2 regions of the Sphingomonas carotinifaciens genome follow, and region 2 is predicted to be linked to the other one. Evidence: riboswitches for the same ligand, from Rfam matches in the RefSeq annotation. Region 2 holds a riboswitch; the other holds the start of a gene.
What was found. Region 2 has a riboswitch for cobalamin ahead of cobW (cobalamin biosynthesis protein CobW). Riboswitches for the same ligand answer to the same signal wherever they lie in the genome.
Positions count from the first base shown of each region.

Region 1 (4,839 bases), 880 kb from region 2:
AGGTACATCTGGTGCGCGATGTCGGCGGTGAGGGCGGGTGCGGCCTCGATCAATGGTGCATCGTCCTCCAGCCGCAGGATGCGGGTGGGGTCGTCGCGGTCGAGCAGCGCCCAGAAACTGCGATAGATGCCCACCGTCTCGCGGCGTTCGACGCCGTGATAGATGGTCAGCCAGCCGTCATCGGTCAGTACCGGTTGCGTGCCGCCGCCGATCTTCATCGCCGAGGTGGATCCCTTGCGCGCGCGGATGCCGGGTGCCTCCAGCGGCTTCCAGTGGAGCGCATCGGGCGAGGCGGCGAAGTTGATCGCAGGGCCGCCGACATAGGGGCTGTCCTCGGGATAGGCGAAATACACCTCTCCCAGCGGGCGGGTGAGGGCCATGAAGCGGTCGCCGACCAGCCCTTCGAACAGGATCATGTCCTTGTTCTGATGGTCGAGGACGATCCCCTCCAGCCAGTAGTCTATGCCGTTGTCGGAGACGTGGAGCGTGGTGCAGTGACGCTCGGCAGAGACCGAACAGGTGGTCATGTACCAGCGGTCGGCGATGCGGCTGATCCGGGCATCCTCGACGCCGTAATCCTGATAGGGCGCAGCGGGCTCGATCGCCTTGTCGTAATGGACCGCGACGATGCGCTCGCCATCGGGGGTGAGTTCGACCGGCAGCAGCCAGGACAGCGAGGTGAGCGCCAGCATGCGGTGGGCATGGCCCTTCAGCGCGAACTGGCGCGGGTCGGTCATGTCGACGCCGGCAAGGGGATAGCGGTCGAGCACATAGCCGCCGGGCGTCCAGCGGATGGCGCGGACATGGCCGTCCACCACCGGTTGCGCCAGTGCCTCGGCGATGCGGACCATCAGCAACAGGTTGCCGTTCGGCAGTCGCGCCATGCCGGGATTGAACGCGCCCAGCACATAGGTCGGCTCGGCGATCCCGCGACGCAGCGGCGAGCGTGCGAGGTCGACATCGTCGGGACGGAAGATCAGGAAGTCGTCGGCCATGCGGGCGCGAACGCGGCGGCGTGGGCCGGCGTTCCCGTCAGATCGCGGCGTCGCGCAGGAAGACGCGCCAGCGTTCCTCGAAAAACGCGTCCGGCGAAAGGCCGCAAAAGGGATCGGGCAGGCCGAATTGCAGGCGCCGGGTCGGGCCGTCGAGCAGATCGCCGAGCAGATGGTAGAGGCAGGTCGGATCGGCCTGGCGGAGCAGCCCGGCGGCTTGCGCGTGGCGGATGCGGTCGAGCATGGGCGCGGACATGATCCGGTTCCACGCGGCGAAGCGGGTGCGCAGCTCCTCCGAATAGGCGGCCTCCGAGGTGAGAAAGGCCATGAAGCGGACATTGTCGGGCGACAGGCAGAAACCGAAGAAATGGCGCGAGGCGCGCTTCAGCGAGGCGAGGGGATTTTCCGCGCCGTCGCCCTCAACGAACGCCTCGGCCAGTCGCTCAAGGTCGCGCGTCACCACCGCATCGAGGAGCGCCATCTTGCCGGGATAGCGGCGATAGATGGTGTGCTTGCTGACGCCGACGGCGGCGGCGATCTCCTCCATCGAGGTGCCGTCGATGCCGCGGCAGCAAAAGGCCTCGCGCGCGCCGGTGAGGACCAGGTCGTTGATCTGCTGCGCCTGTTCGCGGGTGGGTCGTCCGGTGGTGCGTTTGTCGGTGGGCATGATCTTCTTTTGCGGGCGGGGTCGCGCACGTCAAATATCGGGCGGCTGCAGGCGCAGCGCCAGACCGGCGGCGACGAAATAGGTGCGCTCCACCACCCCGGCCACCGCCTGGTTGAGCCGGCCCGCCTCGTCGCGAAACGCGCGGCCGAGCGGGGTTTCGGGGACGAGGCCGAGCCCCACCTCGTTGGAGACGAGGAACAGCGGCGCGCGCGCCGCGCCGATCGCGGCGAGCAGGTCGGCGCGGGCGGCAGCGACATCGTGATCGCCGAGCATGACGTTGGTGAGCCACAGGGTCAGGCAATCGACTAGGATCGCACCGCCCACAGCCTCGCGGATCGCCGCGGGCAGCGCGACCGGGCAGTCGATCGTCGTCCAGCGCGCGTCGCGATCGGCACGGTGCCGGGCGATGCGCTCCGCCATCTCGTCGTCGAACGCCTGGCCCGTCGCGCAGTAGATCAGCGGCGCGGCGAAGCGCTCCGCCGCGGTCTGGGCCAGCCGGCTCTTGCCCGAGCGGGCACCCCCGAGGAACAACGTCGTCGCCATCTTGCCCCCGTGCCCGCCCCCGCCTAAGGGCGCAAGCGTGACAGGTTCCCGGAGACGGGATGAAAAGGGAATTCGGAAGCGACGCCCGGACCGGGCCGGCGTGATCCGAAGCTGCCCCCGCAACTGTGACCGGCGAGCCTCGCCCATCCCCATGCCACTGGAGTTGATCCGGGAAGGCCGGGCGCGGCGCTGACCCGGGAGCCAGGAGACCTGCCTGTCGCGGTCTGTCCTTCGCGCGGACGGGGTGTGCCGGGCGATCGAGGAATGATCCTCGCGTGACGACGTCTTTGGGGGCGTGGGTGCAGCGGGGCTTGTCCGGCGCCGCCCGTGCGCGTGCCCCCTGTTGCGAACGCGAACGGGGAAACAAGAGCTGTGACGATTCGATATCTATTGGCGGCACCGGTGCTACTCGCCGCGCTGCCGGCCTGGGGCCAGAGCGCGCAGTCCAATGCCGGACTGGAACAGGTGCAGGGCGCCGACGACCGCATCGTGGTGACGGCCAATCGCGCCGCGCAACCGATCGACCGGGTGGGCCAGGCGATAAGCGTGCTGGACACCGCCGAGATCACGCGGCGCCAGTCGGTGGCGGTGGCCGACCTGCTGCGCCAGACACCCGGCGTGACGATCGCGCGCAACGGCGGGATCGGCACGCAGACCGGGGTCAGCATCCGCGGTGCGGAGACCGACCAGACGGTGGCACTGATCGACGGCATCAAGCTGAACGATCCGTCGGCGCCCGGCGGCGGGTTCAACTTCGGCGGATTGCTGGTGGGGAATATCGCGCGGATCGAGGTGCTTCGGGGTGCGCAGTCGGTGCTGTGGGGCAGCCAGGCGATCGGCGGTGTGGTGAACCTGATCACGCGGCAGCCGACCGAGGCGCTGTCGGTCAACGCGCGCGCGGAAGGGGGCTGGCGCGATACGGGGCAGGTGTTCGCCAATATGTCGGGCAAGGCGGGGCCGGTCGCGGCGAGCCTTGGCGGCGGGTATTTCACCAGCGACGGCCTGTCCGCCTTTGCCGGCGGGACCGAGCGCGACGGATATCGCAACTACGGCGCCAATGGCAGCGTGACGGTGGACGTTGCCACCAACCTGTCGCTGGACCTGCGCGGCTTCTATTCGGATGGCCGGACGGAGATTGACGGCTTTCCGGCACCCGCCTTCACCTTTGGCGATACGCGCGAATATGGCACGTCGAAGCAGTTCGTCGGCTATGGCGGCGCGAACCTGGCGCTGTTCGACGGGCGGCTGCGCAACCGGCTGGGCTATGCCTATACGCAGACGCGGCGGCGCAACATCGATCCGGACGGGGTGCCGACCGAGACGTTTCGCGGCAATGGCCGCAACGAGCGTATCGAATATCAGGGGCTGCTCGACCTGAGCGACGCGGTGCAGGGCACGTTCGGCGCGGAGCGGGAGGTGACGCGGTTCACCACCACGAGCTTTGGCGGGCCGGAAACGCGCGGGCGGGCGCGGCTGTTCAGCGTCTATGGCCAGTTGGCGGTGACGCCCGTCGCAGGGCTGACCGTGACGGGCGGCGTGCGCCATGACGACCATAATGTGTTCGGCGGCGCGACCACGGTGTCGGCCAGCGGCGTCTGGTCGCCCAATGGCGGCAATACGCTGTTCCGGGGCAGCTATTCGGAAGGGTTCAAGGCGCCGACGCTGTACCAGTTGCAGAGCGAATATGGCAACGCGCTGCTCGATCCCGAACGGTCGAAGGGCTGGGACGCGGGCATCACGCAGCGCGCGCTGGACGGTGCGATCGAGGCGAGCGCGACATGGTTTCACCGCACCTCGCGCGACCTGATCACCTTCGTGTCGTGCGCCGCGCCGCTTTCCGGCATCTGTGCGGGGCGGCCGTTCGGCACCTATGACAATGTCGCGCGGGCACGGTCACAGGGGCTGGAGTTCACCCTGGCGCTGGTGCCGGTCGAGGCGTTGCGGCTGAGCGTGGCCTATACCTATCTGGATGCCGAGAATCGCTCGACCGGCACCGCCGGTTTCGGGCGGCGGCTGGCGCGGCGGCCGGATCACAGCGTGACGGTGAATGCCGATTACCGCTGGGCGTTCGGACTGGAGACGGGGGCGACGGTGACGAGTGTCGGCGACAGCTTCAACGATGCGGCCAATGCGCGGCGGCTGGACGGATATACGTTGGTCGACCTGCGCGCATCGATGCCGGTGACGGGCAATCTGGCCGTCTATGGCCGGATCGAGAACCTGTTCGACGAACGCTACCAGACGGTGCTCGATTACGGCCAGCAGGGGCGTGCGGCCTTTGCCGGCGTGCGGCTGGCGTACTGAGGTGATGTCCGGCGCACGCAATCTGGCGCCGTTCTACGTTCATGGCGGGCGGGTGGCGGAGGCGCGTGCCGTGTTCGGGGGCGAGAACTGGATCGACCTGTCGACGGGGATCGCGCCGCACGCCTATCCGGTCGGGGAGACCGGGCTGGCACGTCTGCCGGAGAGCGGGGCGGTGGCGGCGCTGGAGGCGGCGGCGGGGCGTGCGTTCGGGGTGCCGGCGGGGCGCGCGGTGGTGGCGGTGCCGGGGACGGACCTGGCGATGCGGCTGCTGGCGCTGTTGATGCCGGGGGAGCGTCCGGCAGTGGTGGTGCCGGGCTATGGCGGGCACCGGGC
Region 1 covers NZ_WSUT01000005.1:1,826,124-1,830,962, forward strand. Annotated here, with positions in the region: gene GQR91_RS10725 (glycoside hydrolase family 130 protein) at 1-995, opposite strand, end outside; gene GQR91_RS10730 (TetR/AcrR family transcriptional regulator) at 1,033-1,659, opposite strand; gene cobU (bifunctional adenosylcobinamide kinase/adenosylcobinamide-phosphate guanylyltransferase) at 1,690-2,202, opposite strand; cobalamin riboswitch at 2,228-2,434, shown strand; gene GQR91_RS10740 (TonB-dependent receptor plug domain-containing protein) at 2,575-4,506, shown strand; gene GQR91_RS10745 (aminotransferase class I/II-fold pyridoxal phosphate-dependent enzyme) at 4,511-4,839, shown strand, end outside.
Region 1: it holds a riboswitch for cobalamin, as region 2 does, so the genes downstream of both, GQR91_RS10740 (TonB-dependent receptor plug domain-containing protein) here and cobW (cobalamin biosynthesis protein CobW) in region 2, are expected to answer to the same signal.

Region 2 (4,839 bases):
ATGCGCTGCTGCTCGGCACCGCCGCGCTCGCCTGGGGGCTGGGCCTGCGCCACGCGGTCGATGCCGACCATATCGCCGCGATCGACAACGTCACCCGCAAGCTGATGCAGGACGGCCAGCGCCCGGTCGCCGTCGGCTTCTGGTTCGCGCTCGGCCATTCCGCCATCGTGCTGGTCGCCGCCGTCGCGGTCGCGCTGACCGCCAACGCGCTCGCCCGATTCGAGGCGTTCGGACAGGTCGGCGGCGTCGTCGCCACCGGCATCTCCGCGACCTTCCTGTTCGCCATCGCCGCGATGAACCTCCTGATCCTGCGCTCGGTCTGGGCCAGCTTCCGCCACGTCCGCGCCGGCGGCATCTATGAAGAGGCCGATCTCGACATGCTCACCGCCGCGCGCGGACCGTTGTCGCGGCTGTTCCGGCCAATGTTCCGGCTGGTCACCAAAAGCTGGCACATGGCGCCGCTCGGCCTGTTGTTCGGGCTCGGCTTCGACACCGCGACCGAGGTCGCGATCCTGGGGCTTTCCGCCGCACAGGCCGCCGATGGCATGAGCATCGCCACCATCCTCGTCCTGCCCGCCCTGTTCGCCGCCGGCATGGCGCTGGTCGACACCGCGGACGGGGTGGTGATGCTCGGCGCCTATCGCTGGGCGTTCGTGAAGCCGATCAGAAAACTCTACTACAACATCACCATCACCCTCGTCTCCGCGATCGTCGCCATCGCGATCGGCGGGATCGAGACGCTGGCCCTGATCGCCGACAAGCTGGAGCTTCGCGGCGGCGTGTGGACGCTGGCCACCGATCTCGGCGGCAGCTTCAACGGCTTGGGCTTCGCGATCGTCGGCCTGTTCGTTGCCTGCTGGCTGGTCAGCTTCGCCATCTACCGGTGGAAGCGCTTCGACGACACGCCTGTTGTCGGCCCCGCACCCGCCCGCTAAAGCCGTGGCCGGGGCGGATCATCCGCCCCGACGCGCGCCGGTGCCCCTCAAGGGCTTTGAATGGGAATGTGGTGCAAATCCACGGCTGTCCCTGCAACTGTAAGCGGAGAGCGCGCGGCACACGCCCCTTTGTCGGGGCAGCCACTGGGTTTCGATCCGGGAAGGCCGTGCCGCGATCGCGACGACCCGTGAGCCAGGAGACCTGCCGGCGCGGTGTCGCTCTTGCCTGGGTCCAGGGGATGGCCAAGGCACGGTTCTCCGTCTGAGCGACGACACTGGATGCGGCCGGGGTCGCAAACGGTGCGTGGCTTCGGACGCCTGCCCCGCGTCCGCCCGGAGTCCGCGTGCCCGCCGTCAGGCAAGCCCCGTCCGTTTTGTCGTTGATGCAAGGCGCGGGCGGAGAATGCACATGCCGGATCTTTCCCCGGATCTATCCAAAGTCCCCGTCACCATCGTCACCGGCTTTCTGGGGGCGGGCAAGACGACGCTGATCAGCCACCTGATCCGCGCCGCGAACGGCCGCCGCCTCGCGGTCGTGGTCAATGAATTCGGCACGCTCGGCGTCGACGGCGACATCTTGAAGGGGTGCGCCATTCCCGATTGCCCGGCGGAAAACATCGTCGAGCTGGCAAACGGCTGCATCTGCTGCACCGTCGCCGACGATTTCGTGCCAACCGTCGAAGCCTTGCTCGCGCTCGACCCACGCCCCGATCACATCCTGATCGAAACCTCCGGCCTCGCGCTGCCCAAGCCGCTCCTGAAAGCATTCGACTGGCCCGCGATCCGCTCGCGCATCACCGTCGACGGCGTCATCGCGCTGGCGGATGCGGAGGCGGTCGCCGCCGGCCGTTTCGCATCCGATCTCGCCGCGGTCGATGCGCAGCGCGCCGCCGACCCCAGCCTCGACCATGAAACCCCGCTGGCCGAGGTGTTCGAGGACCAGCTCGCCTGCGCCGATCTCGTGCTGCTCACCAAGGCCGATCTGGCGGGGCCGGACGGCCTCGCCGCCGCCCGCGCCGTCATCGCCGCGCAGGCGCCGCGCCCGCTGCCCGTGGTCGAGCTGACCGACGGCATCATCGATCCGCGGGTCGTGCTGGGCCTCGGCGCCGCCGCCGAGGACGACATCGCCGCCCGCCCCTCGCATCATGACGGTGCCGACGATCACGAGCATGAGGATTTCGACAGCATCGTCGTCGATCTGCCCGAAATCGCCACGCCCGACGCGCTCGCCGCCCGGATCGAGGCGCTGGCCGCCTCGCACGACATCCTGCGCGTGAAGGGCTATGCCGCGGTGTCGGGCAAGCCGATGCGCCTGCTCGTCCAGGCGGTCGGCGGCCGCGTCCGCACGCAATATGACCGGCCGTGGCGCGCGGACGAGGCGCGCGCCACCCGCCTCGTCGTCATCGCCGAGCATGACCGCATCGACCCGCCCGCGATACGGACCGCGCTGGCGGGCTGATCCGGCCATGCATCTCGTCTTTCGCGAGAGCCACGGACTGGAGGAGGGCGCCGTGCCCCGGGATCTGGGGCAAAGCCCCGGCGACCTGCTGGTGCTCTCCTTCTCCGACAGCGACCTGCGTGCCTTTGCCGCCGGCTGGCAGGGGGCGGGGCGCGCCTCGCTGCGCCTCGCCAATCTGGAGCAGCTCGCCCATCCGCTGTCGGTCGACACCTATGTCGAGCGCACCGCGGTACATGCAAAGGCGATCCTGATCCGCCTGATCGGCGGCCCCTCCTATTGGAGCTACGGCCTGTCGCAGATGGAGCGCATCGCGCGCGACCACGGCATCGCGCTCGCCGTCCTCCCCGCCGATGGCCGCGAGGATGTGCGCCTCGACAAGGCCTCCACGCTCCCCGTCCCCCTGCTCCGCACGCTGGCCGGGCTTTGCGAACAAGGCGGCCCCACCGCCGCCGGCCAGGCGCTCGACCTGTTGGCAAAAGCCGCCAACCTCCCCGACCCGTTCGGCCCAAGCGAAGTCGAAGCACAAGCCCCACCTCCCATCCCCCCGGTCGGCGCCTGGAACCCAACCTGCCCCGCCGCCTTCGCGCTCACCGCGAAGGCCCCCACCGTCCTCATCCTCTTCTACCGCGCCTACCGCGTCGCCGACGACACGGCCCCGATCGCCGCGCTGCGGACCGCGCTGGAGGATCGCGGCTTCGCCGTCCTCCCCCTCTATCTCCCCTCCCTGAAAGCCGAGGAAGCACAAGGCTGGCTCCACCGCTGGATCGCGCACCTCGCCCCCGCGGCCATCCTCAACGCCACCGCCTTTTCCGCCCCCCTCGACACAGGGGGCGCGCCGATCTTTCAGGTCGCGCTCGCCACCTCCACCCACGCCGCATGGACCGGGGCCCCCCGCGGCCTTTCCCCCGCCGACCTCGCCATGCACGTCGTCCTGCCCGAGGTCGACGGCCGCCTCTTCGCCGGCGTCGCCAGCTTCAAGGAAGACGCCCCCCACGACCCCGCGCTCGACTTCGCCCCCCGCCGCCACCGCCCCGACCCCGAACGCATCGCCGCCATCGCCGCGCGCGTCGCCGCGCGCATCCGCCTCGGGCAAACCCCCGCCACACGGCGCCGCACCGCGATCATCCTCTCCACCTATCCCGGCAAGGCGCACCAGATGGCGCACGCCGTCGGCCTCGACGCCATCGCCTCCACCCACGCCATCCTCGAAGACATCGGCGTGCCCCCCGCCCCCGATCTGGCGCAGGCCCTCGCCACGCGCACGATTCGCTGGCCGCTTGCCGACTACCGCGCCGCGCTCGCCACGCTCCCCCCCGCGCTGCGCACCGATCTCCGGCAAAGCTGGGGCGAACCGCAAGGCGACGCCTTCCACTTCCCCGCCATCGCCCACGGCAACACCCTGATCGCGCTGCAGCCCGAGCGCGGCCGTCCCGACACCCGCGCCGACGACTATCACGACCTGTCGCGCTGCCCGTCCCATGCCTATGTCGCCTTCCATCTCTGGCTCCACGCCCGCGGCACCGACGCCATCATCCATGTCGGCGCCCACGGCACCCTGGAATGGCTCCCCGGCAAGGCGGTCGCGCTGTCGGGCGCGTGCTGGCCCGACGCGCTGGTCCGCGACCTGCCCGTCCTCTACCCCTTCATCGTCAACGATCCGGGCGAGGCCGCGCAGGCCAAGCGCCGCATCGGCGCCGTCACCCTGGGCCACGCGCCCCCGCCGCTGGTCCGCAGCGGCACCGGCGCCGGCCTCGCCCGGCTGGAGGCGCTGCTCGACGAATTCGCCAGCGCCGACGGCCTCGACCCCGCCCGCCGGGACCGGCTGCGCACCGACATCACCGACGAAGCCGCCGCCGCCGGCCTCGCCATGGGCCCCGACATCGCGCGCATCGACGCGTTCGTCTGCGACGTGAAGGACAGCCAATATGGCGACGGCCTGCACATCTATGGCCGCGGTCCGCAAGGACAGGCCGAGCGCGCCGGCCTGCTCGCCGGGCTGGCCGGCGCCCATGTTTCCCCCGGCCCCGCCGGCTCGCCCCATCGCGGGCGCAGCGACGTGCTGCCCACCGGCCGCAACCTTTACACCATCGACCCGCGCGCCACCCCCTCGCGCGCCGCGCACCAGCAGGGCATCCGCCTCGCCGACGAACTCGTCCGCCGCCATCTCCAGGACGAGGGCGACTGGCTGCGCACCCTGGTGGTCGATCTCTGGGGCTCCGCCACGATGCGCACCGCGGGCGAGGAGTTCGCCATGGCGCTCCACCTGCTCGGCGTCGAGCCGGTATGGGACCACCGCTCCACCCGCGTCACCGGCTTCGAGATCCTGCCCCTCGCCCGGCTCGACCGCCCCCGCGTCGACGTCACGCTGCGCGTCTCCGGCCTGTTCCGCGACGCCTTTCCCACCCTGATCCAGCTCTTCGGCCAAGCCGTCCGCGCGCTCGCCCT
Region 2 covers NZ_WSUT01000005.1:941,342-946,180, reverse strand. Annotated here, with positions in the region: gene GQR91_RS06440 (HoxN/HupN/NixA family nickel/cobalt transporter) at 1-935, shown strand, start outside; cobalamin riboswitch at 958-1,159, shown strand; gene cobW (cobalamin biosynthesis protein CobW) at 1,345-2,394, shown strand; gene cobN (cobaltochelatase subunit CobN) at 2,402-4,839, shown strand, end outside.